Regions from separate parts of the Rhodoferax sp. P1_F3 genome, predicted to be linked through region 1. Evidence: predicted binding sites of a transcription regulator. Region 1 holds the regulator's gene; the other holds the start of a gene.
What was found. Region 1 encodes NrdR, which represses ribonucleotide reductase genes. Its sites were predicted from a motif close to CACNANATNTNGTG; they were not measured.

Region 1 (16,148 bases):
CACATTGCAGTTGTTACAGCCTCCACTTGCATTCAAATTACCAGCAGGCGTGACGGTAATATTGGTAGGGTCATTGTAGGTAAAGTTCAAAATCCCAGAGTGGAAGTGCACGCCATCCTTCTGATCCGTGCCTGAAATTACATAGCCAAAACCTTGCGCGTTAACCGTAGCCTGTGCAATAGTTTGTGTTGATATGGAAATGGTAGGTGGAGTGACTGCCGTATTCACACTATATTCAAGTGTTCCCCAAACGTCTTGGTCATAGTCTCCCCCTTGTTCGGAGTCTTCCCATTGAATAACGTATTTGCCGGTTGTCGCCGTCTGTGAAACGATGCGAAAATCGACCAAAGTACCGCCACCAATACCCCCGCTGAGCTTCAATTGGTATGCAGGTTGAATAACTACATATTTTCCTGCTTGTCCAGGGACGCTTACTTTAATTCGCGGAGAGCCCGTCGCGAGTGCCACTCCATAGGTATCTACTTTAAAAGCACGCTTATTATTAGTGGGGATTGTGAAGTCAGTGCGAATGGGGCGAGTGTGCGCATGTAATGCAGCACCTGCAATTTTATACCCACCTGCGTAGGTGGGGGCTTCCGGGCAGATACCTGTGGCAGTAGCCAAGGTTGTCATGGACTTGTCATTACAAATTTCATTGTTGCTCGTATCCGTTATACCAACAGCCCACTTCTTATTGGTCGCATACAGTCCTTCTGCTCTGCCTACTCCGTTCGTCAGGTCATCAACTGTTTGGCCGCTAGGCAAACTAATATCACTCTGACCGGTCCACTGATCGTTGTCATATGAAGTTACGCTTGCATTAAAATTGACAATGCTGCTACGGCGACATAATTGATCACCAAAACTTGCGACGGTACTGGTTGCGAATGGATCGCTCCAAGTTGCAACAGTTAGCCCAATTGCCGCATCTTTACCACCTGTAGTATTGAAATCTGCGGTCGCAGATTTACCCGCCATGTATCGTAATGCTTCCAAGTACATTTCGCCCATGGGGTTTCCCCAGCTGGTGCATTTCCCTTCGACCAGTCCAATTTGCTGGTAACTACAATTATCTGCGCCGATATATGTGCCGTCGTTGTAGTCGTAACCATAAATGCGCAGCTTGTTCAGATTTTTGACAATTCCATCAATTAGCGTGAACTGGCCATCATCCAGATCAACTTCGTCAGTAAAGGTGGCAATGTTCTTGCGTAAAACACCGCCGGATATATTTTTATTGAAGCTTCCAGTTATTAGCCCAAATGCTGCTTCATTCTTTTCACCATATTTCTGAAGCAATCCTGCAGGTTTGTAGTTTCCTCTAGGGTAATACTTGCATTTTGCTTCTTCATCATCAGTAAAGCCTGTTGTGCCCGTCGCAGCATTGTCCAAGCCGGTCTTGCATACCTCGACGCGAACAGTGTAGGTGCCGGTCGTTGAGCCACTACCGAGGCCATTGGTATCGCGAGAAGGGTTGTTGGCAGAGGCATTTAATCCAGAGCTTGCAGAAATGTTTCCATTGCTAGCATTTTTTTCTTCACTCCAGTAGCATTGCCAGCGCTCATTCGAGTTCCACAATGCATAGTTGCCACCGGCCACCAATATTTGTGGGACGCCAATATTTTGATGGCTAAATTGGTCGTTTTTAGGGCTGCGATTGCAAATGCTTATTTCTGCAGTGGAGAACGGTGTAAGTCCTCTGACCGTTGCTGCCGTACTGCTAAAGTATTTGACAAAAGAGTGGGCATCTGTTGGCAAGTGAGCTCGCTCCAATACAGTCAGTGAAGTGCCACTCACAATACTGTCGTCTGTACTTCTATATCCACCATAAAGAATACGCCGCACTACATCCATGCGCGTCATCGTTGCCCAATTTAGGAAGTTTCCATGCCATTCATCTGTCCCGCCGCAGTAGGTTGGAGTTGTCGTACTGCTGCCATTCTCTTTTCGAGAGGGAATAAACCGATTGCTCGTAGTGTTATAGGTGTAGCACCGATGATTGTCAAAATATCCGTAATACCTATAGCTATGTAAATACTGTGTTTCTGGGGCTCCATCCCCATCAAGGTCAGAGTATTCATTATAAGCTTTATAGAATAATTGGTGGTCGCGCGACAAATTGAGCATTACCATTGGCGCTCCCTTTGTCTCTGAGAGGTATGGGGGGAGAGGAGTAAAGTTTACCGCTTGCGCTGGCAAACTCACCATTGAGCTGGCTGATGCAACACATAGCAATGCAGTAAAACGTTGCAGCGCATTCGCAATGGTATTAAAGAGTATTTTCATACAGGTTTTGCTTTCACAGATATCTGCAGGTATGCGCGAGTAGTGTCATTTGCCCCGAATCCAACAGCGGTGACGCGATATACGGCAAAGTCGCCTTGTTTAAAATATTCCAGCATATATTTTGGCTGGCGACTAACAACAGGAAGTGCTGTTGCACCGGTATAGGTCCCATATGCAACACTTTTTGTGTTGGACGCGTCCCAATTCGCAGCGACTTCCCAGACGGGAGTTGTTGTATTGGGAGTGCAAAGCCCAAGTGGGCAAGTCGTGTCAAAGCCATTGCCACGGTATATCGGGTCTGTCCTGCAAACTGGGGTGGCGCTGGAGCAAGGAGTGGTTCCGTCTGCGATGACGTTGAAAATGTCGTATTCTGCATCGCGTAACGCGGCTTCAGCGGCTTGGAATGCCAATGTACGATCTGCTTCATTTCCGGCAATGCGCGAGGAAAATGTTGAGCTTTGAATTGCCGTAATGGCGAGGCCACTCAAAATCATTAAAAAGATTAGAACCATGACCAAGGAGATTCCCTTGGAGTTTCTCTTCTTTAAAGAGAAAATATTATTTTTCATACAGAGCTCTTGTTACGTAGTCGAACTGTCGTTCGAAAAGCTCTGTAGATTTCCCCTGAGGTGCTTGTCAACGCATTCCCATAGCAGTCTGTATATGCGGTACCCGTATTATTGTTTGCAGGTTGAATAGATTTTGCGAGCACACATATATCGACTGCAAGAACGGTTGGCCATTGGGTTGCAGTCAAGGCTGACGCCGCATATCCCACTTGGGCTACGTCCGGGTCTGATGCAGAGGGGAGTTGGTATCGAAAGGCAATTTGTTCAATTCCAGGTATGAGCGGTTGCGTCTGGTATGTAGGGGTTACAGCGGCCAAAGGTGTTCGGTCGGACAAGCATGAAAGTTGTCCCATAGTGACAATTCCATTTGGAGTTTGCACCGTAGTACTTGCGACAAAAAAATACGATCGAATGGCATTTGAAACCCCTCCCATTGGTATAGAGGAAAGACCCAAGCAGTCATAGCCTTGATAAGTGGCACCGCTGCTGTTGTAGGCATCTGTCTCTGAATAAAGCGCAATGGATTCAGAGGGTAAACTTCCTGCTGCTGCCGTGGTTCTGCAGGCTATATCCGCAATTGTTGATGCTGTCGTTCCATTTACTAGTCCAAAGCTACAACCTAATATTTTGTTGTCAATTGGGCCCTGTGGTCGTGGCGAAGATGGGTCAATCATTACAAAACCTGCGGTCTGAATGTATTGTGCCAACAGATTGAGGGCAAACCGTCCGTTTTCTTCTATTTGCGTGGTCTCGGAAGATGTATTGTAGTTTTGTTTGGAATATAGATATATGGCTGATGCTGCTATTACTAGAATTAAACCGATCACTAGTGCAACCATCAATTCAATGAGAGTTACCCCTCGTTGACTTTTTTTTGTAAAATCCTTGATAAATTTTTTCATATCAAAGCTTCACAAAGTAATTTCTGCAACGTACCCCATTCGGCACAGAAGCCGCGGGAGGGCAACAGTTTCGCCAATCAATTCCAGTGGTTGTGGAAGTGCATGCCGTTGAACTTTGTGCGGCACCCGTAGTAGGGTTCACAAAGTCCTTATCAAAATACATTACGGTTATTGTGTATCCTGTCGAATTATTTCCATTAATTTGAGCCGCCCCACCTGGGAGGAGCTGTTGGGCTTTTCTGACAAAGATTGCAGTGTCATCTGCTGCAATTTGCGCCAAGCTACAAAATGCAGTTGCGCTATGGCAGTTGTTTAATGTAAATGTTGCGGTAGCACCCGTTGAGTAATTTGACGTATAGCTGTAATTGCCAATTTTCGCTGCTGATGGATTAGATCGAATCTTTTCCGTAATGTCATTTACTATTTCTGCAACTCGATGAGAGGACCATGCAGACTTTTGATAAGTAAGTGCATTTAATTGCAGTCCCGCAATTCCCAATAGTCCCAATGACATAATCAAAATGGAGATCAGCGCTTCGATAAGCGTTGCTCCAGCTTGAGTTGAATTTTTCCTCATATTGAAATCACTTAAAAATTGGTGCATGGATTTGTTGAATATGCGACGACTCGAACTCTGCCAGACCTACTAATACATAGTGAGCGACCATATTTCAGTTCATAGGCTGTATCAGCGTTATTGACTTCATAGATGTCAAATCCTTGAGCAATTTGTGAGAGCCCTGACGATTGAAAAGCAATAATGCCTGTTCCCCCTCTTCTGACAATTCTCGCTTGATCACCGGTTGTGTCGATAGCGGAAACAGTTTTTAAAAGAGTTTCCGTTGCACCGCGGTCGTTATTGCCATTACTGTCGATGAAGACCTGGATGTCATACTGACCCCAAAAGTTTGAGCTCGCACAGCTATTTCCAGAAGTGCTTTTGGGGCAAATAACGACAGGCTGATTTCTCACTATGGCCTCGCTACGAGCATAGTTAATTAGACCGACCATCGTGTTCACATTGGAACTAAGCCTGTTTGAGGCCACAAACCCTTTGAGACTGGGCACTGCAATCGCAAGCAAAACGCCGGCTACAGTCAGCGTGATCATCAACTCTATCAAGGTGAAGCCACTGCTTCCGTATCTACTATTGGGCATGCCTGCAGTGTAGGTTTCTGCATGCCAAAGATGTATACCGTTGGCGCATGGCAAGCGGCCATTTGTCGGGAGTTTACCGACTCACCTCATCCACCAAAGTCTTGAACTCATCAATGTCCTCGAAACTCCGGTAAACACTGGCAAAGCGAACATACGCCACTTTGTCGAGCTTCTTGAGTTCGCGCATGACGAGTTCGCCGATGCGGGTGGACTGGACTTCGCGCAGGCCCAGGTTGAGGAGTTTTTCTTCGATGCGTTCGATGGCGCTGTCGATTTGCTCGGTGCTCACCGGCCGTTTGCGCAGGGCCAGGTTCATGGAGGCGAGCAGTTTGGTGCGTTCAAACTCGATGCGGCGACCGTCCTTCTTGACGATGGCCGGGAAGTTGACGTCCGGGCGCTCATAGGTGGTGAAGCGCTTTTCGCACGATCCGCACTGGCGGCGGCGGCGGATGAAGTCCCCGTCTTCAGAAATCCGGGTCTCCACCACCTGGGTTTCCGAATGACTGCAGAACGGGCACTTCATGCCAACCCCGATACCGAGCGCCGCGCCGGGCCGCCCCAAGCAAGCGAGAGCCCCCTTGGGGGGCAGCGACGACGCGCAGCGCGGAGCGTGGGGGTCATTTGTAAACCGGGAAACGCGAGGTCAGCGCATGCACCTTGGCACGCACAGCCGCAATGTTGGCCTCGTCGCGTGGGTTGTCCAGCACATCGGCAATCAGGTTGGCCGTGGCGCGGGCTTCCTCGTCCTTAAAACCGCGGGTAGTCATGGCGGGGGTGCCGATGCGCACGCCGCTGGTGACCATGGGCTTTTCGGGGTCGTTGGGGATAGCGTTTTTATTGATGGTCATGTGGGCAGCGCCCAGCACGGCCTCGGCTTCCTTGCCGGTAATGCCCTTGGAGCGCAGGTCGACCAGCATCACGTGGCTGTCGGTGCCGCCGCTGACGATGCGCAGCCCGCGGGCGGTGAGTGTTTCCGCCACGATTTTGGCATTGCGGGCCACTTGCTGTTGGTAGGTCTTGAACTCGGGAGCCATTGCTTCTTTGAACGCAACTGCTTTGGCAGCGATTACGTGCATCAGTGGGCCACCTTGTAGGCCGGGGAAGATAGCGCTGTTGATGGCCTTTTCGTGCTCAGCCTTCATCAGAATGATGCCGCCACGGGGGCCGCGCAGGCTCTTGTGGGTGGTGGAGGTCACCACGTCGGCGTGGGGCACAGGGTTGGGGTACACGCCGGCAGCAATCAGGCCCGCGTAATGGGCCATGTCCACCATGAAGATGGCGCCAACATCCTTGGCCACTTTGGCGAAACGCTCAAAGTCGATAGCCAGGGAATAGGCCGAAGCGCCAGCGATGATCAGCTTGGGTTTGGTTTCATGGGCTTTACGCTCCATCGCGTCATAGTCGATGGCCTCGTTGGCGTCCAGGCCGTAGCTCACCACGTTGAACCACTTGCCGCTCATGTTCAGCGCCATGCCGTGGGTCAGGTGACCGCCTTCGGCCAGGCTCATGCCCATGATGGTGTCGCCAGGCTTCAGGAAAGCCAGGAAGACGGCTTCGTTGGCCGATGCGCCGCAATGGGGCTGCACGTTGGCGGCTTCGGCGCCAAAAATCTGTTTGATGCGGTCAATGGCCAGTTGCTCGGCCACGTCCACATGTTCGCAGCCACCGTAGTAGCGGCGGCCGGGGTAGCCTTCGGCGTATTTGTTGGTCAGTTGGCTGCCTTGGGCGGCCATGACGGCGGGGGAGGCGTAGTTTTCGCTGGCGATCAGCTCAATGTGGTGTTCCTGGCGTGCGTTCTCGGCCAAGATGGCAGCCCACAATTCGGGGTCGGCTTGTTCAACGAGGATGTTGCGGTCGTACATGGCAGTCCTAAAAGACAAAGGGCCTGTGGGTCTGAAAGACACAGGGCTGCCCAGGCGAACGGCTGAACACAATCCCGAAAAGGGTTGCGGCACGCTTCCCAGTGGTGTCCCACGTCAGCGCCGATGATCCGGCTGGATCAGGCGCCTATCGCCAGTTGCGTGCAGTGCGGAGTTTACCCGACTCGGCTCAGGAGTTGGCGAGGCTGGCTACGTTTTCCACGGTGGCGGGAGTCGCCGTAGAGGGCGCTTGCAGCTTGACGGGTACAGGCATGGGCGATGCCATGGGCACAGCGCGGCCAGAGGCGACCAATTGCAGGCGGGCATGTTCTGCCAATACCTTGGCACTGTAGCCGCCGTCTTCTTCCATGTTGCCTGCGCCGACATAGAACTTCAGGCCACCTTCCACGGAGCCGGCGCGGGCGATGCACTCTTGCAGCACCTTCACGCCCACGCGCAGGTTGGACACGGGATCAAAGGCGGCCATCTTGCCGCCGAAGTTCTCATACTTGTCGCTGTGGACCTTGGTCATGACCTGCATCAGGCCCTGAGCCCCCACGTGGCTTTGGGCGAACGGGTTGAAACCGGATTCAATGGCCATGACGGCCAGGATCAAGGTGGGGTCCATCTTGGTCCGCTGGCCGGTTTCATAGGCCTCGGCCACCAAAGCACTCAGGGGCTCGGGCGCAATGCCGTACTTGCGGCTGAGCCAGAAGGCCACGGCCGCCTGTTGCTTGGGCAAGCCTTGCGGGTTCGTCGCAGTGGCCCGGTCCACCGCTTCGGGCTCGGTGACCAGACCGGTCTCGACCACGTGGCGGTTTTGCAGCCAGCCCATGAGCTGAACTTCTCCGGCTTGGCGGATTTCGGGTTTTGCCGTCAGGGTGATAACGGCAAACATGACGGCCAAGCCCAGCAGGGCGAAGCCGTTGTGTGTGATTTCGAAGAAACCTTGGGCAATGTCTGTCGCAACGATGCGCAGGCCCTTGGTGAATTGTTGAGTCGCTGTCATAGCTCTTCCTTCTTAGGCGGGGGCCGGCACCTTGGCGCTGCTATTCAGCGGGGCGGTTCGACACCTCGTTTGGGTTGGTACGCTATCAATATCCTGCGGCGTCGTCTCGACATGTGCAGCGATTTGAATATGCCGGGTTCGGCAGCGGGGCGGGTTATCCCTAGTCAAAACTTGGAATGGGCGGATTCTAGGTGGCTTTTATATACATAGTCAACAATAATGAATTGATTCTTTATGCATTAAAAGATTTGAAGAGGGCCTTTTCAGGGTAAAAACCGTAACCAACGGGCAAATAGACTGGGTGCCTCAATCTTTCTAATCGGAGGCAGCAGATCCATTGAAAGATCGATTTGCATCCCACCGGGAGCATGACTAGAGTGGGGCGGTCTGCAGTTGCAGGCGAATTACCGGCAGTAGCCAGTCCGTGCTGAAGGCACCGTGATAAAGCGGCCCCGGTAACTTCAAAGGAGGCAATCTATTGCTTCTAGACCGCTTGGGACGCCATACTCCCTTGCGGCAACCCCTGATGGCATGGACCTGTGGTCAGCCATCGAGCCCGGCACCTGTCTGTGAAGACTGGTGTCGGGCTTTCTTGTTTTTGCGCAGTGTCTTCTGGGGGGAATCGCACAGTCCCTCTATATAGATAGAGCAGATGCTGTCGCTCTCCTGTAGACGCGTTCGTTCACTATGCTATTCATTTGATAGCTGCTTGCGCAATGAATACGGGGGCTAGGGTCTTATTTTCTTCAAAAATGAGGAGCCAGCAGAGGTCAGCTTGCCACACCACTTGCGGGGCATATCAAAAACATCGATAGGGGCTTCATTTCGCGGCGAAAATAGCCGGTTGCGCATTTGCATTCAACCTATTCCCGAGCCCACTGTGACGTCGCCCACCTCTGCCAAACACACCGATATTGCCCACCTAGATAGCCTGACCGGGGGCGCCTTCACTGCGGCCACATCGGGCGAGCGCGCATCCCGCATTCGGGAGTGGTTGTTGGGCAACCCAGCGGCCGAGCAGCTGTCTGAAGTGTTCAAGGAACTCAGCATCAAGGACAAGGGCGCTGCCAAGCTGGTGCGCGAAAAGCTCGACGAAGCCCGCCGCTCCAAGGGGCAAGAGGCCCTGGCCGCCGAGTGGGCCGCCCGCGCCCAGGCGCTGATCGACACGGCCAAGCTCAATATTGCTGATGCCTTGGCCTGGCAGCGCGATGCCGCCAAAGCCGGTGCCCCCCTGAGCAAAGAGCCGCTCGCCACCCTCAAAACCCAACTGGCCGAGCGCGTGCGCGGCATTGAAGACCTGCAGCACCAGGTGCAGGTGCAGCGCGAGGCCGCCGTCCTGCTGGCCCAGCGCATTGAAGTGCTGTCCACCAAACCCTGGGGCGATGCCCAGTCAGCGCTGGATGCCCTGCGCGCCGACGTGGAGCATTGGCAAACCCAGGCTACTGCGCTGGTGGCGCATGTTAGTTGGGCCAGTGTGGACCTGAAGTTCCCGCCGCTGCTGGACGCTTCCCGCGGCCAACTGTTGGTGGTGTGGGACGCATTCCAGGCTGCCTTGAACCTGGCTGTGGCTGCTGCAGCGGACGCCAGCGCGCCGCTGCCGCCCGTGCCCGTGTGGGCCGATGAGTTGCGCACCGCGCGCGGCGTGCCTGCTGAAGCACCGCCCAAGCAGGCCAAACCCAAGATTGATCCCGAAGTGCGTGCCCAAGCCAGTGCCGCAGTGCGTGCTGCGTTGAATACGCTGGAGCTGGAAGTGGCCGAAGGCCATGGCAAGGCCAGCGCCGGCGCGGCCAATGCGCTGCGCAATGCGCTCAAGGAATTTGGCAAAGTGATCGACGGCAAGCTGGAAAACCAGGCCCATGCCGCGCTGGCCGCCGCCGGTGAACTGGAAGGCTGGCAGCGTTGGCGCGCCGACCAGATCCGCGAGGAGCTGGTCACCAAGGCCGAAGGCCTGCTCAAGCGTCCCGAAGGCCAGGCCATTGGTGGCCGCAAGATGCAGGAAACCCTGCGTACCCTGCGCGACCAGTGGAAGCAAACCGACCAAGGCGGTGTGCCCAACCACGCGCTGTGGAAGCGCTTTGACGAAGCCTGCAACGAGGCCTACAAAGTGGTCGAGGGCTGGCTGGAGAAGGTGAAGGCCGAATCCGCCGAGCACAAAGCCCAGCGCCTGGCCCTGATTGCCGAGGTCAACGCCTGGGCCGAAGCCAACCGCACCGCGCTGGACGACGACTGGAAGGGCTTCAATCGCATCCTGCACCAGTTCGGCGACCGCTGGCGCGAAGGTGGCCATGTGGGCGAAAAGGTGTTTGCTGAGCTGCAACCCCTGTGGAAAGCCGCGATTGCCAACGCTGCGGCCCCGCTGGAAGCGCTGCAAGCCCAAAGCTTGGCCGCTCGCCACGCCATGATTGAGGAAGCCAAGGTGCTGGGCGACGCCCCGGTGCTGCGCATCGACGCCGTCAAGGCACTGCAGCAGCGCTGGCAAGCCCAGGCCCATGCAGTGCCAATTGACCGCCGCCAAGAGCAAAAGCTGTGGGACGCTTTCCGCAAGCCTATCGACGACGCGTTCAACCGCAAGACGACCGAGCGTGAAAAGGCAGAAACCGCTCTGGGCGCACGTGACCGCAGCGTGCTGGATGCTGCCAAGGCGCTGGAAGCCGCCAATGCTTCGGGTGACGCCCAGGCGATTCGCGCCGCCATGGCCGCGCTGGAAGCCGCTTTGCAAGGCCAGGCTCAGGCGCAAGCCGATGTGACAGCCGCCGGTGCACAAGAGCAGGCGGCCCAGTCTGCCGCTGCTGAGGCACCAAATATGCCTGTAGCCCTCGTGGAATCTGCGCAGGCTGCTCCTGAATCGATAGCGGATGCCGGTGCTGAAACTGATGCTGCACCCGAAGTTGCCGCAGAGGAAACCCCTGTGGCAGCCGTTGTACCCGCCAAACCGGCACCCAAACCCGTGGTCGCCGTGCGTGGCGATGACCGGCCTGGCATGAAAAAAGAAGCGCCTGCTGCGCCCGGTGGCCGTGGTGGCAAATTTGGCGACCGCAAGGACGCTGGTGCCGGTCGTGGTGGCCGTGATGGTGCCGCAGCCCCTTGGGGTGACCGTGGTCCGCGCCGCGACGACCGGGGTGACCGTGGGGACCGCAGCTACGCACCTGCTGCGCCACGCCTGGGCGACACGGCCTTCCGTGCCCAGCGTGATGCACTGGAACACGCCCAACTGGCCTTGAGGAAACTGGCCGCCCAAGCCCATGGCGAGGCGCTGACCCAGCTGCTGACCGCGTGGGAAAAGCGCGATGCCAGCCTGTTGCCGCCGGCCCAAGAGCTGGGCAACCGTGCCGCGGCCCAAAACCGCCCGGTGTGGGTGAAGGCCGTGGAGGGCGGCGCCAAGCCACAAGCGGCACAGTCGCTGCTGCGCCTGGAAATGGCCGCCGAAGTGCCCACGCCCGCCGAGCACCTGGATGCGCGCCGCGGCCTGCAGTTGCAGTTGCTGACCCGCCGCAACGACCCAGCCCCTGCCCAAACCTGGGGCCAGGACACCGCTGCGGTGTTGGCCGGTGAATTCAACGCCGCCGATGCCCGCCGTTTGCAGAATGCGTTGAAAGTGTTGCTCAAGCGCTAAGCGGCGTGGAACAATGGCGCTGCCAGCGAGGGAGGGCGTTTTGACCAAGGGGGAAACTGTGGACTCAGTGGACGACCTGCTGCGCAGGCTGGAGCAACTCAACGCCATCGGGACGGCCCTCTCTAAAGAGCGCGACATCACGCGCTTGCTGGAGAGCATCCTGGTCGCGGCCAAGACGATTACCCACGCGGACGGCGGCACGCTGTACCGCATGACCGATGACCAGCAGGCGCTGCGGTTTGAGATCTTGCGGACCGATTCCCTGCACATCGCCATGGGCGGAACCTCCGGCAACCCCATCAACTTCCCCAATCTGCCGCTGCGCGATGCGGAAGGCAAGCACAATGATTCACTGGTTGCCGCCTACGCGGCGCTGAACAACCAGACCGTCAACATCGCCGACGCCTATACCGAGGCCAATTTCGACTTCTCCGGCACTCGCCTGTTTGACGAACGCACCGGCTACCGCTCGCAGTCCTTCCTGGCCGTACCCATGAAGGACCATGAGGGTGACGTCATCGGCGTGCTGCAGCTGATCAATGCCAAACACCCGCAGACCGGTGCTGTGGTTTCGTTCTCCAGTGCCGACCAGAGCCTGGCTGAATCCCTGGCCTCCCAGGCCGCCATTGCCATCACCAACCGCAACCTGATGACGCAGCTGGAAACGCTGTTTGAGTCCTTCATCAGCCTGATCAACCTGGCCATTGACGAGAAATCCCACTACACCGGTGGCCACTGCCAGCGCGTGCCCGCGCTGACCATGATGCTGGCTGAGGCGGTGAACGCCACCCAGGGCGGGCCTTTGGCCGACTTCACGATGGACGATCGCGACCGCTACGAGCTGAAGATCGCCGGTTTGCTGCACGACTGCGGCAAGGTCACCACCCCTGTGCATGTGGTGGACAAGGCCACCAAGCTGCAGACCCTGTTTGACCGGATGCAGCTGGTGGACACCCGCTTTGAAGTGCTCAAGCGTGACCTGGAAATAGCTGCGTTGCGCGAACAACTGGCGTTGCGCGAGGCACGTGATGCCACCGCAGAGGCAGAAGTCATGTCCACCGCCCGCACGGCCATTGACGCACTGAACGACGACCGCGAGTTTCTGCGCAAGGCCAACCAGGGCGGCGAGTTCATGAAGGATGCCGACGTGGAGCGGGTCCGCCAGATTGGCACCGGTGCTCGGTGGCGCAACACCGATGGCGTGGAGTCGGATTTCCTGACCGCAGAAGAGATCGAGAACCTGACAATCCGCGCCGGCACGCTGACTGCCGGCGAGCGCGACATCATCAATTACCACATCGTGGCCACCATCAAGATGTTGGAGCAGCTGCCCTGGCCCAAGCATCTGAAGAATGTGCCCGAGTACGCCGGCGGCCACCACGAACGCATGGACGGCAAGGGTTACCCCAAGGGGCTCACGCGTGAGCAGATGTCGGTGCAGGCCCGGGTCATGGGTATTGCCGATATTTTCGAGGCGCTGACCGCGCGAGACCGCCCCTACAAGCAGGGCATGAAGCTGTCACAGGCCATGGGCATCATGCACAAGTTCCGCACCGGTGGCCACATCGATCCGGACCTGTTCGATATCTTTGTGCAGGAAGAGGTCTACCTGCGTTACGCCCAGCAGTTTCTGGATCCCTGGCAGATTGACGAGGTCAATCCGCAAGCCTGGGTGAACTGATCTCGGGACTGTCCGGCAGCAGGCGTTGGACTTGCACATCGGTGCCTGCATGCGGGTGTCGCGACAAGCGCAACACCTCCGCACGGGGTGGCGTGGCCCCTAAATCCCAATCGCTGAGCACCGTGCGGTCATGCGCCGTATCCAGCGTATGAAAACCGGGCTTGTGTGTGTGGCCGTGCAGCAGGTGCGAGGCATTTTCAGTGGCCAGCCATTGCAGCGCGGCCGGGGTGTCCACATCGGCGTATTCGGTTCCCATCTGTTTTCTGGCTTCGCTCTGGCTGCGCAGGCTGCGGGCAATGTCTTGCCGCATGGCCAGAGGTTGACTCAAGAATGTGTGTTGCCATTCCGGGCTGCGCACCTGGCTGCGAAACACCTGGTAGTCGGTGTCGCCCAGGCAAAGTGCGTCCCCATGGCTGAGCAGCCAGCGTGCAGGGCCGAACTGAAGAACCGTGGGGTCGGGGAGCAGGGTGGCACCGCAGGCCCGCATCAGGGCATCGCCCATGAGAAAGTCGCGGTTGCCGTGCATGAGGTAGAGAGGCAGGCGCCGTGATGCACGGTGTAGCACACGGCTGCATTCGGCTTCGAAGCTGGAGGTCTGGGTCAGCACATCGTCGCCCACCCAGACTTCAAACAGGTCACCCAAAATAAAAACCGCATCCGCCGAGGTCTGGTCCAGGTACTGGCGCCAGGCCTCGAAGGTCTGCGGTTCACTGGCCTGCAGGTGCAGGTCAGAAATGAAGTCGATGCGCTGCCAGTGGGACGGTGTGTGCAGTTCCATCCCACAGCACCTGGGGCTTACAGCGCGACGGCTTTTTCGATGATGACGTCTTCCTTGGGCACATCGTCATGAAAGCCCTTGCGGCCCGTCTTCACAGCCTTGATCTTGTCGACCACCTCGGTGCCCGAAATCACTTTGCCAAACACGGCGTAGCCCCAGCCCTGGGTGGAGGGCGCGGTGTGGTTCAGGAAGCCGTTGTCGGCAATGTTGATGAAGAACTGGGCCGTGGCGGAGTGGGGATCGCCCGTGCGTGCCATGGCCACGGTGTACACATTGTTCTTGAGGCCATTGTTGGCTTCATTCTCAATGGGGGCGTCGGTGGACTTCTGGCCCATGCCCGGTTCCATGCCGCCACCTTGCACCATAAAGCCGGGGATGACGCGGTGGAAGATGGTGTTGTTGTAGTGGCCCTTGTTCACATAGGCCAGGAAGTTGGCGGTGGACTTGGGGGCTTTGTCAGCATCCAGTTCCAGCGTGATGACGCCGTAGCCTGTGATGTGGAGTTCGACTTGGGGATTGCTCATGGTTTATTTCGCCACTGTGGCGGAGTTGATGATGATGGGGGTTTGGGGAACGTCGCTGCGGAAAGGTCCGCCTGCGCCCGTAGGCGTCGCCTTGATTTTCATGACTACCTCCATGCCGCTGATGACTTTGCCAAACACGGTGTAGCCGAACAACTGGGGCGAGTTCAGCAGTGCTGCGCGGGGGGTGTCTTTGTACACCTGGCCCTGGTACTCAAAACGGGGAACCGGGTCGCCCGGCGGAATCAGAATCGGGTCCAGAAACGCATTGTCCTGCACATTGATGAAGAATTGTGCGGTGGCGGATTGGGGGTCATTGGTACGGGCCATGGCCAGCGTGCCCACCACATTGCGCGGGCCGCCTTTGGCCAAAGCATCCCGGCCTTCATGGACCACGGGTGCACGGGTGGGGCGCTCGTTGTACTTGGTGTCGTAGCCGCCGCCCTGCACCATGAAGTTAGGGATCACGCGGTGAAAAATTGTGCCGTTGTAGTGCTTGTCTTTCACGTACTGTAAGAAGTTTTCCACTGTCTTCGGCGCCTTGTCAGCGTACAACTCCACCACAAACTCCCCGGCCGATGTCTGGAATTTCACGCGCGGCAGCTCGTCTGCCAGTGCCATGGACGGCAGCAAAAGCGTGGCGCACACGGCCAAGGCGGCTCGGCGCGTGGGCACCGAGGCAGGTACAGAGGTGAACAGTCCCACTACAAGACTCCTTCAAAGAAGATTTTCCAATGGTTGCCCTGGCGTATCCAGTACTGGCGCTTGGTCCAACCCACGCGCACCCCATCGGCCACCTCGCCAAAGGTGGCCACCATGGTGTCGGCACTGTCTGTCCAGCGCAGGTAGGACACATCTTTCAGTTGGATGGTACGGCCCTGCATTTTGTCCATCTCGGAGCGCAGGGTGGGTGTCCATTGCGTCAGCGACTTGCCATTGCTGGAGAAGTCGGACGTGTAGAAGGACAGCACCTGGTTGATGTCGCCGGAGGTCTTGGCATTGCGCCATGCCAGCAAGGCGTCTTCAAACGGTTTGGCCTCGCCGCGCGAGCTGTTGGGCGACACCCATTGCAGCTGGGGCGAAATCACCACAGGCGTGGAGCGCACCTCTACTGTACGGATGATGTGGTCCAGATCGGGATTGGCCAGCACCACGCAGCCGTCGGTGGCCAAGGGCGGGCGCGAGAACTGGTTGGGTGGTGTGCCGTGCAGCCAAATACCGCCGCCGGTCTTGCCACGCTTGGTATCCAGAATGTTGGGGTAGTTGATGGGCAGGGCGCCGGAGCCATAAAACTCCTTGAGCGACTTGCGGTCCAGATTGCTGGTGATGTAGTAGATGCCCAGCGGCGTACGCTGGTCGCCCTCTGCGGTTTTGGACGTCCCGGCCTTGCCCACCGAGATGTAGTAGTCCGCCACCAAATTCAGGCCCGATGCGGTGTTTTCAAACAGGTACAAGCGCGAGCGTGAAGCATCCACCGCAATCGCATGCTTGGTGCGCTGGGACAGTTGCAAAAACTGGGTGGGCACCATGCCGACAGTCGGGCGCTCCTTCAGGGCCCGCACGCGGCGCAGAGACTCTTCGCGCAGTTCGCCCAGCGTGCCAGAGGCTTCACGCGCCATGGCCTCGGGGACATCGCCCACTACGGTCAGGGGGCGGGTGCGTGCGGCCAGCAGGTCTCCATACACCAACTGGGCCAGCTGAAAGTGCGGCAGATCTTGTGCCAGGTGCTCCGCTTTGGCCAGCGCCTCGCGGTTCTGGCCCTTGCCAATCAG
Region 2 (16,148 bases), on a different contig from region 1:
CCACCCCACTACTCGTATGTGCTTGCGCTGGATTGCCAAGCATCCAGGTCAAGCCCGCGTGCTGGACTACGGGTGTGGCTCCGGCATTTTGGCCATCGGCACCGCCAAGTTTGGCGCGCAACAGGTGGTGGCGGTGGACATTGATGATGCGGCGGTGCAGTCTACGGATTTGAACGCCGAAGCCAACAACGTGCGCCTGCAGGCCGGTTTGCCGGAGCTGGCCACGGGCGTCCATGACCTGGTGCTGGCCAACATCCTGGCTACGCCACTGAAAGTGTTGGCCCCGCTGTTGTGTTCGCATGTGCAGCCCGGCGGGCACCTGGTGTTGGCCGGTATTTTGGCGCGCCAGGAAGACGAGTTGAAGGCTGCCTATGCGCCGTACTGCAAGCTGTCTGTGGCAGACCACGAAGATGGCTGGATTTTGATGACCGCCACGCTCTAAAACGGGAGGGTGCGGGCCCTACAATGTGACGCGATGAGCCTGATTACCCAATGCCCAGCCTGCGCCACGATGTTCAAGGTCGTGCCAGACCAGTTGCGCATTTCGGACGGTTGGGTGCGCTGTGGCCAGTGCGATGAGGTGTTCGACGCGAATGCCAATATGGTCAAAGATGTGGAGGTCGCTGCTGAGGCCCCTCCTGCGGAAGAGCCTTCTGTTAGCTCGGCCATGGCGGAAGCGACCAGCGAGGCCGTAGAGGCCGATCAGGACTGGGCTTCCTCATTGCGTTTTGCTTCTCAGGAGGCTCCTCCCTCGTCTGGCGACGCCCCTCCAGTATCTGAGTCATTTGACTCGGTGGTGCGCGAGATGTCGGAAGTGATGCGCGAAGGCGAGGTCGAATCCATTGACTTTGACGCTATGTCCCCCGCCGTTGATTCGCTGCTGGACCATCGCCCTGGTGAGTTTGCGCATGACAAGGCCTCAGCACAAACCGTGGAGGTGAAGCCCTCTTCCAAAAGTTCAGACCAAACCGAGCCGCGCTATGTGCAGGCCGGTGTCAAAACGGTAGACATTACGGACGCTCCCAAGTTGTCCTTCATGCGCCATGCAGGTCGTACCAGCGTCTGGCAGCGCACCAGTGTGCGCGTTGGGTTGTTGCTGCTAAGCGTATTGCTGGTCGGCGCCCTAGGGTTGCAGGTGGTGGTGCACGAACGTGACCGCATTGTGGCTACCGAACCCGCCAGCCGCGACGCGCTGGTGGCCTTGTGCGAGTGGATGGCTTGTCAGGTGATGCCGTTGCGTCAGATCGACGCGGTGGTGATCGACAGCTCGGCGTTCACCAAGGTGCGTTCGGATGTATATCGTCTGAACTTTGCGCTCAAGAGCACCGCAGCCACCTCGCTGGCCATGCCTTCACTGGAGCTCACCTTGACGGACATGCAGGACCAGGCCGTGATTAGGCGCGTGCTGCAGCCTTCTGAGCTGGGTTTCAAAAAGGACACGCTGGAGGCGGGAGCTGAAGTATCTGCATCATTGCCCATCAGCGTGAAAACCAGTGGCAGCACCGAGCGCATTTCTGGTTATCGCCTGCTGGCGTTCTACCCCTGAAGATCTAGGCCGAAGGCCAGACGTAAAAAAGCCCGAGACCTTGCGGTGTCGGGCTTTGGAGCCTATCGCGTAAACGCTCAGGGCTTGCTGGAAGTCGGAAACGGCCAGGCCGCTTGCGGATTCAGCGTAGTTTGCGCAGCAGGGGCCGCAGGGGCAGCTTTGGCAGCGGGTGCTTTCGCGGCTTTCTTCGCAGCGGGCTTCTTCGCTGCTTTTTTGGCTACGGGCTTCTTCGCTGCAGGCTTCTTGGCAACAGCGGCTTTCTTTGCTGGAGCCTTTTTCGCTGCTGCTTTCTTGGCAGGAGCTGCCTTCTTCGCTGCTACCTTTTTGGCGGGAGCGGCTTTCTTGGCAGGAGCTGCCTTCTTCGCTGCTACCTTTTTGGCGGGAGCGGCTTTCTTAGCAGGAGCTGCCTTCTTCGCTGCTACCTTTTTGGCGGGAGCGGCTTTCTTAGCAGGAGCTGCCTTCTTTGCTGCTACCTTTTTAGCGGGAGCGGCTTTCTTAGCAGGAGCTGCCTTCTTTGCTGCTACTTTCTTAGCGGGTGCAGCTTTCTTCGCGGGAGCGGCCTTTTTTGCGGCCGGTTTTTTTGCAGTTGCCATGATTTTCTCCTTGATCAATTTACAAAGAGCACTTCTTGCCAGTTGGGTGCAAGAAGCGATTCATATTGTTGGGCGCAGTCCCAGCAACATGAACGCGGTGACACGCACCCAGTCCGCAGTCTGTGCTGCGATGCTGGAGGCGTGAAGTTCTAGAAAACATAGTTAGCGTTTCAATCCCAAGACAGGGCGCCGCCCGATTGGTACTCGATCACGCGGGTTTCGAAGAAGTTGCGTTCCTTCTTCAAGTCAATCATTTCGCTCATCCAGGGGAACGGGTTTTCCTCGTTCGGGAACAAGGGCTCCAAACCAATCTGGGTGGCACGGCGGTTGGCGATGTAGCGCAAATAGCCTTTGAACATCGATGCGTTCATGCCTAGCACGCCGCGTGGCATGGTGTCTTCGGCGTAGCGATATTCCAGTTCCACGGCTTTCTCGAACAGGGCCTTGATCTCCGCCTTGAACTCGGGCGTCCACAGGTGGGGGTTTTCCAGCTTGAGCTGATTGATCAGGTCGATGCCAAAGTTGCAGTGCATGGACTCGTCGCGCAGGATGTACTGGTACTGCTCGGCAGCGCCCGTCATTTTGTTCTGGCGACCCAAGGCCAAGATCTGCGTGAAGCCCACGTAGAAGAACAAGCCTTCCATCAGGCAGGCAAACACGATGAGCGACTTGAGCAGCGTCTGGTCGGTCTCGGCCGTGCCCGTGTGGAAGTTCGGATCCATGATGGCCGCGATGAACGGAATCAGGAACTCGTCCTTGTCGCGAATTGACTGGACTTCGTTGTAGGCGTTGAAGATCTCGCTCTCGTCCAGGCCCAGTGATTCCACGATGTACTGGTAAGCGTGGGTGTGGATGGCCTCTTCAAAGGCCTGGCGCAGCAGGAACTGGCGGCATTCGGGTGCTGTGATGTGGCGGTAGGTGCCCAGCACGATGTTGTTGGCAGCCAGCGAGTCGGCGGTCACAAAGAAGCCGAGGTTGCGCTTGACGATACGGCGTTCGTCTTCGGTCAGGCCGTTAGGGTCTTTCCACAGAGCGATGTCGCGCGTCATGTTGACTTCTTGCGGCATCCAGTGGTTGGCGCAACTGGCCAAGTATTTTTCCCAGGCCCATTTGTATTTGAAGGGAACCAGTTGGTTCACATCGGTCTGGCCGTTGATGATGCGCTTGTCATCGGCGCGGATGCGGCGTGGGGTCCCGGTCTGCATGACGGCCGCCACGGCCGCTGGAGTGGGGACGGAAGCAGGGGTGACTGCTGCCTGCGCAACCGACAGCTGTTCAGACGGGTTGCGCGCAAAGTTGCTCGGCGGTGTGGGCTTGACTTCTTCGTCCCAGGTCAACATAGATGATTCCAATCAGCGGATTATGAGAGCAGCGAAATGAAATGAAAAGTAGTCATGCATTTCACTGCCCATTTGTGTTGCTCTGTAGCATCGCAATGTCAGTTGCGATGCGCCTCTCTTTTTACTGGCAGGACTCGCAGGTGGGGTCATCCACGCCGCAGAACTTGATGTCGGTCGCCGCATTGCTGGTCAGTTCCATCTGTGCGTGTGCTGCAGCGGCAGCTGCCTCCAAGGCGCTGGACATTTTGGTGGAGCCTTGCGCATCGTTGCCCGAGGACACTGCGTTCATGCGGCCTGCCGTCACAGTGGATTTCTCCGCGTGGGTGGCGGACATGGTGCGGAGGTAGTAGGTGGTCTTAAGACCACGCAACCAGGCCAGCTTGTAGGTCTCGTCGAGCTTCTTGCCCGATGCGCCTGCCATGTAGATGTTCAGCGATTGCGCCTGGTCAATCCATTTCTGGCGACGTGCTGCCGCTTCCACCAACCAACGGGTTTCCACTTCAAAGGCGGTGGCGTAGAGTTGTTTGATCTCTTGGGGTACGCGGTCGATGGGGCTCAGCGAACCATCGAAGTGTTTCAGGTCCATCACCATCACGTCATCCCACAGGCCCAAGGCCTTGAGGTCGCGCACCAGGTAGCTGTTGATGACGGTGAACTCGCCCGACAGGTTGGACTTCACCGACAGGTTGCCGAAGCAGGGTTCGATGGAGGCGTCCACACCAATGATGTTGGAGATGGTGGCGGTGGGGGCGATGGCCACACAGTTGGAGTTGCGCATGCCGTCGGCAGCGATCTTCTTGCGAAGAGCATCCCAGTCCAGGGTGGAGGAGCGGTCCACTTCCACATAGCCGCCACGGGCTTGGGCCAGCATGTCCAGGGTGTCGGGTGGCAGGATGCCCTTGTCCCACAGCGAACCCTTAAAGCTGGAGTACTGGCCGCGCTCGCGGGCCAACTCTGTGGAAGCCCAGTAGGCGTAGTAGCTGATGGCTTCCATGGATTCGTCGGCAAACTGCACGGCAGCGTCGCTGGCGTAAGGAATGCGCAGCGCGTACAGGCTGTCCTGGAAGGCCATGACGCCCAGGCCTACGGGGCGGTGGCGCATGTTCGAATCACGTGCCTTCTTGACCGCGTAGTAGTTGATGTCGATCACGTTGTCCAGCATGCGCATGGCCGTGGAGATGGTGCGCTTGAGCTTGTCGTGGTCTAAAGTCTTGCCGTTCTCGCCGTCTTTCAAATGCTGGCGCAGGTTCACCGAGCCCAGGTTGCAGACCGCGGTTTCGGTGTCCGAGGTATTGAGCGTGATCTCGGTGCACAGGTTAGAAGAGTGCACCACACCAGCGTGCTGCTGGGGCGAGCGCACGTTGCAGGCGTCCTTGAACGTGATCCAGGGATGGCCGGTTTCAAACAACATGGTGAGCATCTTGCGCCACAGGTCGGCGGCCTCGACGGTGCGCGAAGGCTTGATCTCGCCGCGTGCGGCCTTGGCTTCGTAGGCCACATAGGCTTTTTCGAAGTCGGCGCCAAACAGGTCGTGCAGGTCGGGTACGTTGGAGGGCGAGAACAGGGTCCAGCTGCCTTTCTCCATCACACGGCGCATGAACAGATCGGGGATCCAGTTGGCCGTGTTCATGTCGTGCGTACGGCGGCGGTCGTCGCCGGTGTTCTTGCGCAGCTCCAGAAACTCTTCGATGTCCAGGTGCCAGGTTTCCAGGTAAGTGCACACCGCGCCCTTGCGCTTTCCGCCTTGGTTCACGGCCACGGCGGTGTCGTTCACCACCTTGAGGAAAGGAACCACGCCTTGGGATTCGCCGTTGGTGCCCTTGATGTGGGAGCCCAGTGCGCGCACGCGGGTCCAGTCGTTACCCAGGCCGCCCGCAAATTTGGACAGCAGGGCGTTTTCCTTGATGGACTCGTAGATGCCGTCCAGGTCATCTGGCACGGTGGTCAGGTAGCAGCTGGACAGCTGCGAGCGCAGCGTACCGCTGTTGAACAACGTGGGCGTGCTGGACATGAAGTCGAAGCTGGACAGCACTTCGTAGAACTGGATGGCACGGGCTTCGCGGTCAATCTCGCCCAGCGACAGGCCCATGGCCACGCGCATGAAGAAGGCCTGGGGCAGTTCGATGCGGGTTTTGCCTTCGTGCAGGAAGTAGCGGTCATACAGCGTCTGCAGGCCGAGGTAATCAAATTGCAGGTCGCGGCTGGCCTTGACGGCGGCGCCCAGGCGCTTCAGGTCAAACTGCAGCAGCTTCTCGTCCAGCAACTCGGCGTCCACACCGCGCTTGATAAAACCTGGGAAGTAATCGGCATAGGCCTCTTGCATGTCGGCCTGGGCTACGTCGCGTCCCAGCACCTCACGGGAAATCGTGTGGAACAACAGGCGCGCTGTGGCGTAGGTGTAGTCCGGGTCTTTTTCAATCAGGGTACGGGCCGCCAGGATGGAGGCCTTGTACACCTCGTCCATGGGCACGCCGTCGTACAGGTTGCGCATGGTTTCGGCCACGATGGGGTCGGCTTTGACATCTGCGCCCAAACCCGAGCATGCGGTTTCAATGCGGGACTGGAGGCGGTCCAGGTCCAGCGCCACACGCTGACCGGCTTCCAGTACATGGATGACCGGTGCGGCAGGTTTTGCCTGCGCGACTTGCTTGGCGCGCTCCTGGGTGCGGCGTTCGCGGTACAGCACATAGGCGCGGGCGATTTCGTGGTGGCCGCCGCGCATCAGGCCCAGTTCCACCTGGTCTTGCACGTCTTCAATCGGGAAGGTGCCGCCTCCGGGACGCGAGCGCATCAGCGCGCGGATCACTTGCTGGGTCAAACCGTCCACGGTTTCGCGCACGCTGGCCGAGGCCGCACCCTGGGTGCCGTGCACGGCCAGAAAGGCCTTCATCAGAGCAACGGCGATTTTGTTGGGCTCGAACGGAACCACGGCGCCATTGCGGCGAATGATCTGGTAATGGGCCAAGGTGTTGACCGCGCCACCTTCTGCGGCGGCCGTGCTGTGCGCGGTCAGCAGAGTGGCTGTGGGGGTGGAGGTTACGGTAGAAATGGATTGCATGATTTCCTCGTCTAAATCAGTGTTTTTATGTGCGTCTGGTGACCCGCCGGCTGGCGCTGTAGGGGTCGAATTCGTCAGTGTGCGTCTTCACCAGCGCACACTATATCTGGGGTCTGGGGTGGTGACAAGCCACTACCGGTAGTGTACCGCGTGCTTGTGTGGTGGTGCGGCTACGGCAGTTTGCAGGGGGGCTGCAGGGCCACAATCGCAAGCCCTTGCTAGATGGGCTTTTTCGGATCTACAGCGCCATTTGACGCGCCTCCTGGGGGCATTTGCCCTTACGAGGCGCATGGCTGCTGTGTGCGCCGCTTTGGTGTGTACGGCCGCGTACTTTGCGGGGACACCAAACAGCACCGAAATATTTTTATTTTGTTACCAAACTGTTGGTGTCGGCCGGAAAGCTTGAGGTTGGAAGCCCTAGGCTTTTGTGCAGCCGTGTCCATTCAAAGCCCGGTCCCGGGTCGGCTTTGCGTCCTGGTGCGATGTGTTCGTGCCCCGCGATGTATTGGATTGGGTAGTGTTGGGCAATGGCAGGGCACAAGGCCTGCAAGGCCTCGTATTGAGCCGACTCGAAGGTGTGCCCTTCCAGTCCTTCCAGCTCAATACCAATGGAGTCGTCGTTGCAGTTGTCTTTGCCGCGGTAGTGGGAAACGCCGGCGTGCCAAGCACGGGCGTCACAGCTCACAAACTGCCAGATATCTCCGTTGCGCTGCACAAAAAAGTGGGCAGAAACCTGCATCCCTTCAATGCTTTTGAAGTATGGGTGTGCATTCCAGTCCAGCGTGTTGGTGAACAGGCGTTGCACTTGGCCGGTGCCGTACTGGCCCGGTGGCAGGCTGATGGAGTGCAGCACGATCAAATCTACCTGGGCGGCGGCCGGGCGTGGGCCGAAGTTCGGTGACTCCTGTCGGTGCGCAAAACGGTACCAGCCGTTCTGCCAGATTGACGCGTGTGGCTCAGGCATCAGGTGCTTCATCCGAAGCATGGGGCACGTCGATCTGAAGGCGTGCCATGCGATAGCGGATCTGGCGCAGGCTGATGCCCAGCCGCTGCGCTGCCACTGTGCGGTTGTAGCGCGTCTCTTTGAGAGTACGCACCAGGATTTCACGTTCTTGCTTATCCAGATGGCCTTGCAGGTCGTCGGGGATCTCTACGGTCGCGGCGACAGGATGGATGGGCGCAACCGCTTGCAGTGCCTGCTTTGACGTGGCCGGTGCATCATCTGTGCGTAACGGGATCGGGCTTGTGGCAAGAGGGTGGGAGTCCAGCTCCAGCACGGTGCCGTCGGAGAGCGCCACCGCGCGGTGCAGCAGGTTTTCCAGTTCGCGGACATTCCCCTGCAGGGGAAGTTGTGCAAGCTGATCCATGGCATGGGGTGACAGCTGTGCAACGGCCGAGCCGGACTCCTGCGCGATGCGCGACAACAAGGCGCCACACAGGGCCGGCAAATCCTCGCAGCGCTCTCGCAGCGGTGGGATATAAATGTCGATGACATTCAGGCGGTAAAACAAATCCTGGCGAAAGCGCCCCGCCTGGACTTCGGCGCTCAGATCCTTGTGGGTGGCGCTGACGATGCGCACATCCACGGCCTCCTCCTGGTGCGAGCCCAGGGGGCGCACATTACGCTCCTGGATGGCACGCAGCAGCTTGGATTGCATGGCCAGAGGCAGATCACCAATCTCGTCCAGAAACAGGGTGCCACCGTGTGCCGCCTGGAAAAAACCGCTGCGGTCCTGCATAGCCCCGGTGTACGCACCTTTGCGGGCGCCAAAAAACTCGGCCTCCATCAGGTTCTCGGGAATGGCGCTGCAGTTGACAGCGACCCACGGACCCGTGGAACGGTGGCTGTTGGCATGCACGGCTCTGGCCACCAGCTCCTTGCCGGTGCCCGATTCACCGCGTACCAGTACCGGCGCCATGCTGCGCGCTACTTTGACAATGCGCTCTTTCACACTTTGCATGGTGGCCGAAGTGCCGGCCAGACGGTCCAGTGTAGCGAGGCCTGATGGGTGCAAGGCAGTGTTGCAGATTTTGGTTGCAGTGGGTTTGGCTCCTGTTGCTGAGGGTGCATTGGACGAGACGCCCTGTAGCGCATTGGCTACCGCACTGCGAAACTGTTTCAGGTCCACCGGCTTGGTCAGGTAGTCAAACGCCCCAGCCTTGAGGGATTCCACCGCGTTCTCCGCCGAGCCGTAGGCGGTGATGACAATGCAGCGCTCGGTACGCTGCTCGGCACGCAATTGACTCAGGATGTCGGTGCCCAGCCCATCAGGCAGACGCATGTCGGTGATCACGGCATCGAAGCGCTGCTGGGCCAGCTGGTCCTTGGCGTCCTGCACGGTGCCCGCGGTTTCCACGCGGTAGCCTTCGCGCAGCAGGGTGAGTTCATACAGGGTGCGCAAATCCGGCTCATCGTCGATGACGAGAATGCGGGCGTCGCTCAGTACAGGGTGGTTTGCCATGGTGTATCGGTATTGTCCTGCGGCGCCGAGGACTCGGGAAGGGCCAGTGCGACCACGAATTCATTGCCTTCTGTGGTGACGCCTTCCAGGTCTTGCGGGCTGCGCTGGTAGCTGAGTGACGCACCGTGGCGTTCGCAGAGTTCCCGGCAGATGTACAGGCCCAGTCCACTGGAACGGCTCTCGGAAGAAAAGAAGGGCTCGAACAAGTGGCGCTGCACGGACTGGTCCATGGGCGCGCCGTCGCTCCACACAGACACGCTGCTGGCTTGTGCCTGCACCACAGTCAGCACCTGGATGCTGCCCACATGTTTGCTGGCGTAGCGGCGCGCGTTGTCCAGCAGGTTGATTAGGACTTGTCGCAGGTGGTCGGCATCAAAACGCACCCAAGCAGCGTGTTCGGTCAGTCGAATCTGCAGAAGCGCACCCAGGCCATTTTGGGTGGCCCAGTCGGTTGCGATACGGTGCACCAATTCATTGAGCAAAACGGCGCCCGGTTGCAATAGCGGGCCGGAGCCGCGGATGCGGGAGACATTCAGAATGTCGTCCACAATTTTCTCCAGACGCTTGGCGTTCTGGCCCACCATGGCCGTGAGTTTCTTCTGCCGCGGGTCGGTGATGTCCTCGTCCAAGAGTGCGTTGGCCTGGGCAATGGCGGCCAGCGGATTGCGAATTTCATGCGCCACGGCCGTGGACAGGCGGCCCATGCTGGCCAGTTTTTCAGTGCGCAAGCGGGCCTCCTGCTCGCGCTGGTCTTGCAGAAACAGCACACACAGACTTTCATGGCCAATGCCCTGGGGCGCTGCCAGCCGTGTGCGTGCCAACACGCGGCGTGGTCCGGCGCCCTCATGGCGAATGGTGATTTCGGCCTGCTGGCCGCGTCCGGTGCCCATGCTCAGGCGTGTGAGCTGCAGCAGGGCGTGCCAAGCGGGTTCGCCCTTGAGGTCAAAGGTGTTGGCGCGCAGGGCCACGGGCGTGCCCAGCAATGTGCGGGCGGCGGGGTTGGCTGCGCGCACATTGCCCGCGTTGTCCACAATCATCACGCCATCGGGCAGTGCTTCAATCACTAGTTCGTTCACTTGCCGCTGCACATTGGCCGCCAGCTGGCTCAGGCGTGCGCGCTTGCCCGCGCTGACCAGCCGCGACGACAGCTGGTGCGCCAGCAGCGCAATCACAAAGTAGCCCGCACCGCTGAGGGCGGCTTGCACCAGGTAGGGCGTGGCATCGGCCGGGCTGGACAAATACGTCCACAGCGTGGCGCCCAGTAGCAGCATGGTGACACCGGCCGCAGTGCCCAGCGCCAGACGCAACGACCCCAGCACCGAGGCCAGCAGAATCGGCAGCGCGAACAAGGGGGTGTAGTTAAGGGTGTTGCCCTGCAGCAGCTGCATGGCAGAAAAAGCGAGCACGTCCAGCCCGATTAGCACGCCCCAGGCGCGGTTGAAAGCCTGTCCCAGGGGGCGTGGTCGCGCAAACACCCGAGCCACCAACGTGCCGATGAAGTAGGCAACGCTTACCCCCACCAAGGCCTTGCTGTGGGCGTTGCCACTGGCGTACAACACGCTTTGCAGCACCAGTAATACCACGCCTAGCGTCAGGCGTGCCGTCATGAACCCCTGCCACAAGCGGGCGAATTCCTGGGTGTCGTCGTGCCCCTCCTGGGGCGGCCCTACTTCCAGGGCGGGGCCAAACCAGGAGTGTTCGGGGTGGGCGGTGGGCATCAGCTTTCGGCGGCGGCGCGGTGGGCCGCGCTGCAGTAGCTACCGTGTGCGCCTTGCACGGCATCGTGCTCAGGCAGGTGCACGCTGCAGCGGAGGCAGGCCACCATGGCGGTGGGTTGCGACAGCCGCGCGGCTTTTTGCTGAACGCGGCTTTGGTGCTGCCCATCCCGTGCACTGCGCCAACGCCAGGCCACCACAAAGACGACCAGGAAAACGAGCAGGTATTTCACGCGACCCGCCCGAGAATGATTTCCATCACAAAGCGCGAGCCCACATAGGCCAGAAACAGCAACACCGAGCCTGCGTACAGCACACCCACGGCACGCTTGCCGCGCCAGCCGAATTGCGCACGCCCGACCAGCAGCACGGCAAAGGTGATCCACGACAGCAGCGAGAACACGGTCTTGTGGTCCCAGTGCCATGCATGGGTGGCGCCATACACCACATCGCCAAACCAGTAACCTACAGCCAGTGTGATGGTCAGCAGGACAAAGCCTGCGCCGACCAGGCGGTAGGTCAGGCGTTCCAGCGTCAGCAGTGGCAGCCCGCTGTGGGGGTCAGCCGCCTGGCGGATGCGGGCTTCGGCCCGCGTCATGAACCAGGCGTGGACCACCGCGGTGCCGAACAGGCCGTAGCAGGCCACGCCAAACGCCAGATGCACCGGCAGCCACACCGATGCAGTGGCGACCAGGCTGGCACCAGGGAATATGCAGGCCAGCAGCACGGCCGCCGAGCCCACGGCCGCCAGTGCCCAGCGGGTTTCCAGTTGTGGGAACACCTGGCTTTCTACGCCGTAGACCGCGGCTACCAGCCAGGCCGTGACCGACAGCGCCGGTGCAAAGCCAAAGTGCGGGCTTTCACCGAACAGGCTCCAGGCCAAGGCGGCACCGTGCAGCAACCAGGCCACCGCCACCCAGGCACGGGCGGTCTGGGCGGACAGGATGCGCGCGCGCAGCGCTGGCCAGGCATAGGCGCTGGCTGCCAAAACCGACAGGGTCAGGCTGGTGGGGGACGCACTGGCTAAAATCATGTCCACAGTTTAGCGTTTTGCTCCCTGCCAGCCCCCGGCTGGCCTTCACCACAGGTTCCGCCAGCCGGAATACGTCTTATGGCTTCCGCCCTCACCGACAAACTCTCCCGCCTCGTCAAAGACCTGCGCGGCCAAGGCCGCATCACCGAGAGCAATGTGACCGACATGCTGCGCGAGGTGCGCATGGCACTGCTGGAGGCCGATGTGGCCTTGCCGGTGGTCCGTGACTTCATTGCCCGCGTGAAAGACAAGGCCTTGGGCCAGGAAGTGCTGGGGTCGCTGCAACCCGGCCAGGTGCTGGTCAGCATCGTGAACCGCGAGCTGGCGGCCACCATGGGCGAGGGGGTGAGTGATATCAACCTCGCCGCGCAGCCACCCGCCGTGATTCTGATGGCGGGTTTGCAGGGCGCCGGTAAAACCACGACGACGGCCAAACTGGCCAAGCACCTGATCGAAAAGCGCAAGAAGAAGGTGCTGACGGTGTCCGGTGACGTGTACCGCCCCGCTGCCATTGAACAGCTCAAGACCGTGACGGCCCAGGCCGGTGCCGAATGGTTTCCGTCCACGCCGGACCAGAACCCCGTGGACATTGGCCGCGCGGCGCTGGACTACGCCAAAAAACATTTCTTCGACGTGCTGCTGGTCGATACAGCAGGCCGTCTGGCGATTGACGAAGCGCTGATGCTGGAAATCAAAAACCTGCACGCCGCGCTGAATCCGGTGGAGACGCTGTTCGTGGTGGACGCCATGCAGGGCCAGGATGCGGTGAACACCGCCAAGGCCTTCAAGGAAGCGCTGCCGCTGACCGGCATCATCTTGACCAAGACCGATGGCGATTCGCGTGGCGGTGCGGCGCTGTCGGTGCGCCAGGTCACCGGCGCGCCCATCAAGTTTGCCGGTACCAGCGAAAAGCTCGACGGTCTGGAGGTGTTTGACGCCGAGCGCCATGCGGGCCGCATCCTCGGCATGGGCGACATCGTCGCGCTGGTGGAGCAGGTCACCGCCGGCGTGGACATCGAAGCCGCGAAGAAGCTGGCCGACAAGGTCAAGAGCGGTGGCGGGTTCGATTTGAACGATTTCCTGTCCCAGATCCAGCAGATGAAGCAGATGGGCGGGCTCTCCAGCCTCATGGACAAGCTGCCCGCTGCCATGGCGGCCAAGGCCGGTCAGGTCGACATGGACAAGGCGGAGCGCGACATCAAGCGCAAGGAAGGCATCATCCACAGCATGACACCGCTGGAGCGCCGCAAGCCCGACCTCATCAAGGCCACCCGCAAGCGCCGCATTGCCGCAGGCGCTGGCGTGCATGTGCAGGAAGTCAATCGCATGCTCAAGGAGTTTGAGCAGATGCAGGACATGATGAAGAAGATGAAGGGCGGCGGCATGATGAAGATGATGAAGCGCCTGGGCGGCATGAAGGGCATGCCCAAGATGCCGTTTTGAACGGATCGGCACGCCCCAACACGCTGGCCGGCATTGGCCTGGCCGTGCTCGCCATGGCCTGTTTTGCGGTGCTGGACACGACTACTAAGTGGGTGTCATTGGGCGTTCCGCTGATGGTGGCGATCGGGTTTCGCTACCTGTTTCAGGCGGTGGCCACCACCGTGGCGGTGTACCCCCAGCGCGGGCGAGCGCTGCTGTACACCCGGCACCTGGGGTTGCATGTGGCGCGAGGTGTGCTGCTGCTCACCACCAGCCTGCTGGCCTTTCTCAGCCTCAAGCACATGCCGGTGGGGGAGTTCACGGCCATCGTGCTGGTCACGCCCCTGGTCGTCACGCTACTGGCGGCGCGTATGCTGCGCGAAACCGTGTCGCCTTTGCGCAAGCTGCTGGTGACTGGCGGCTTCATTGGCACGTTGACCATCGTGCGCCCGGGTGGCCAGGATTTCACCTGGGCCCTGCTGTTCCCGGTGGGCGTGGTGGTGGCGAATGCCGGCTTTCAACTGCTCACCAGCCGCATGGCGCGTACCGAAGACCCCATGACCATGCAGTTCTACACCGGCTGGGTGGGCGCCATCTTGCCCGCTTTGGCCTTGCCATGGGTGTGGGCCGAGATCACGGCACCCGCGCTGTGGGGCGGCTTGTTGTTGATGGGCGTGATGGGCACCGTGGGGCACTTTCTGTTCATCCTGGCCTTTAAGCACGCCCCGGCGGCCACCCTCATGCCCTATATGTATGCGCAGATCGGCTTTGCCATGCTGGGAGGATGGCTCTTGTTTGCCCATGTGCCAGACCATTGGTCGCTGGTGGGCATGGGGCTGATCGCGGTGTGTGGTGCTACGGGGGCTTGGCTGACGGCCCATGAGGCCTGTCTGCCCGTACACTCGGCGCCAAACCGCCCCACAAGAGCCTGACATGCAACAAATGATCCATGCCACCCGGCACCAGCACCGCATTCAGTGGGCGCTGGCGACCATGCTGTTGGCGCTACTGGGGGCGATCCTGGTGTCTCTGGTGGTGGATGAGCGCGAACGCCTGCTGCAGCGCGAGGGCAAGCGCCTGCTGGACCAGGCCCGCTTGGTGGACGACAACATTAGCCGCCAATTGGCTGGTGTGCGAGCAGCACTGGACGGCGTGCGTAATGACATGGCGCATTTCGCCCCAGACGGCCTGCAAGTTGCCGGGTCGCGCCAGCTCAAGGCCTTGAGTGCGGCCATGCCGGGCGTGCGCACCCTGCTGGTGATTGGGCCCCAAGGAGATGTTCTGGCATCGAACCGTGCCGAGCTGCTGGGCAGCAACTTCGGCGAACGACCCTATTTCCAGAATCCAAAAAACCGTCCACAACTTGACACCTTGTATGTGTCCGAGCCTTTCACTACCCGGCTCAATGTTTACTCCCTTGTATTGGCCAAAATATCGACCGATGCTCATGGCAGCTTTGCCGGCATCGTCACTGCGAGTATTTCTCGGTGATGCTGCGCTCGGTGCTGTATGCGCCCGACATGCGTGCCGCGCTGGCGCATGGGGAAGGCAAGGTGCTAATGGCCATGCCACCGAACCCGGCCACCGAGGGCAAGAGCCTGGCTGTGCCCGGCTCCATGTTCAGTCGCCACCTCGACAGTGGTCAGACTGAGAGCCTGATGACCGGGATTGTTTACAGCACCGGTGAAGACCGCATGATGGCCATACGAACCATCGACCCTCAGGGAGTCGGCATGGACAAGCCCCTGGTGTTGGCGGTGAGTCGTGAAATGGGGGGCTTGCTGGCGCCTTGGCGCAGTACGGTGTTGATTTACAGCCAAGGGTATGTGTTGCTGGCACTGTTGCTGCTTCTTATTGTGTATCTGCTGCAGCGAAAACAATTGGCGCTGCTGGCGCTCACCCACGACCGCGACAAGGAGGCCAAGAAACATGCCCAGCGCATGGATCTGGCGCTGGCCGGCGGTGACCTCGGGTTGTGGGACGTGGACCTTGTCACCGGCAAACGGGAGGTCAATGCCCGGGCGCAGGAAATCATCGGGCTGGGCCCCAACGATCCAGTGGACAACGAGGCTGGCTGGCGTGCGCGGGTCCATCCAGAGGATGTGCCCGCCTGGCTGGCGGCCAGTGCGCGCCATGACGCGGGACAGGTGGAAGCTTTTGTGATCGACTACCGGGTTCAGCACAGGGATGGGTATTGGGTCTGGATTCACAGCCGGGGTAAAGTCACACAACGCGATGCTGCGGGCTTGGCCACCCGCGTCACCGGCACCTATCAGGATGTGACTGAGGGCAAACTCGCGCAGGAGCAGATCGCTGATTTCGCATTCCGTGACCCACTGACCCAGTTACCCAACCGGCGTCTGCTGATGGACCGTTTAAACCAGGCCCGCTTGGCCAGTGCGCGTAGCCGAACGCTGGGCGCCTTGCTGTTGTTGGACCTGGACCACTTCAAGTGGGTGAATGACAACCTGGGTCACGACATGGGCGACCTGCTACTGCAACAACTCGCCGCACGCCTGCTGACCTGTGTGCGCATGACTGACACGGTGGCGCGCCTGGGGGGTGATGAATTTGTGGTGCTGATTTCGGACCTGGGTGAGTCTGTGCAAGAGGCCGAGAACCGGGCGCGCGCCATGGCCGAGAAGATCGAGGAGGCGCTACTCCCGCCTTTCCTGCTGGACGGGCATACGCACACCACCAGCGTGAGCGTGGGATTTGCAATATTTAATGGAGTGAACCAGGTAATCGACAGCCTGTTCAAGGAAGCAGACCAAGCCATGTACGCGGCAAAACGCTCCCGAAAGGGCGCAGGTACTGCACTCGAAACAGTATAGCAATAGCGTTTCCCGCCAGCCCTTGTGGATATTGCGCCAGCCGCTCCTGAAATGGTAGCAAGTGGCGTGAAATCTGCAGCTTTACTCCGTGTTAACACAAACTGGTCAACATTCGCGCGTGGCTAGCGTTGTGGGAGGGCATCCA

Region 2: a site for NrdR is predicted at 6,636-6,649, ahead of AC1DZ5_RS15525 (ribonucleoside-diphosphate reductase subunit alpha). Genes of this name have one in related genera too.

What each region holds. Positions count from the first base shown of each region.
Region 1 is NZ_JBFUBO010000006.1:329,207-345,354, forward strand. It holds gene AC1DZ5_RS12365 (pilus assembly protein) at 1-2,286, opposite strand, end outside; gene AC1DZ5_RS12370 (pilus assembly PilX family protein) at 2,283-2,855, opposite strand; gene AC1DZ5_RS12375 (PilW family protein) at 2,852-3,757, opposite strand; gene pilV (type IV pilus modification protein PilV) at 3,759-4,361, opposite strand; gene AC1DZ5_RS12385 (GspH/FimT family pseudopilin) at 4,346-4,915, opposite strand; gene nrdR (transcriptional regulator NrdR) at 4,989-5,438, opposite strand; gene glyA (serine hydroxymethyltransferase) at 5,533-6,777, opposite strand; ZMP/ZTP riboswitch at 6,819-6,946, opposite strand; gene AC1DZ5_RS12400 (lytic transglycosylase domain-containing protein) at 6,965-7,783, opposite strand; gene AC1DZ5_RS12405 (DUF349 domain-containing protein) at 8,664-11,396, shown strand; gene AC1DZ5_RS12410 (HD domain-containing phosphohydrolase) at 11,455-13,077, shown strand; gene AC1DZ5_RS12415 (UDP-2,3-diacylglucosamine diphosphatase) at 13,052-13,855, opposite strand; gene AC1DZ5_RS12420 (peptidylprolyl isomerase) at 13,873-14,379, opposite strand; gene AC1DZ5_RS12425 (peptidylprolyl isomerase) at 14,383-14,997, opposite strand; gene AC1DZ5_RS12430 (L,D-transpeptidase family protein) at 15,081-16,148, opposite strand, start outside.
Region 2 is NZ_JBFUBO010000009.1:77,742-93,889, forward strand. It holds gene prmA (50S ribosomal protein L11 methyltransferase) at 1-442, shown strand, start outside; gene AC1DZ5_RS15510 (zinc-ribbon and DUF3426 domain-containing protein) at 476-1,546, shown strand; gene AC1DZ5_RS15515 (histone H1-like DNA-binding protein) at 1,624-2,139, opposite strand; gene AC1DZ5_RS15520 (ribonucleotide-diphosphate reductase subunit beta) at 2,310-3,479, opposite strand; gene AC1DZ5_RS15525 (ribonucleoside-diphosphate reductase subunit alpha) at 3,601-6,537, opposite strand; gene ampD (1,6-anhydro-N-acetylmuramyl-L-alanine amidase AmpD) at 6,902-7,501, opposite strand; gene AC1DZ5_RS15535 (sigma-54-dependent transcriptional regulator) at 7,494-8,999, opposite strand; gene AC1DZ5_RS15540 (sensor histidine kinase) at 8,978-10,717, opposite strand; gene AC1DZ5_RS15545 (PP0621 family protein) at 10,717-10,947, opposite strand; gene AC1DZ5_RS15550 (cytochrome C assembly family protein) at 10,944-11,747, opposite strand; gene ffh (signal recognition particle protein) at 11,826-13,190, shown strand; gene AC1DZ5_RS15560 (DMT family transporter) at 13,187-14,101, shown strand; gene AC1DZ5_RS15565 (PDC sensor domain-containing protein) at 14,103-14,660, shown strand; gene AC1DZ5_RS15570 (diguanylate cyclase domain-containing protein) at 14,660-16,003, shown strand.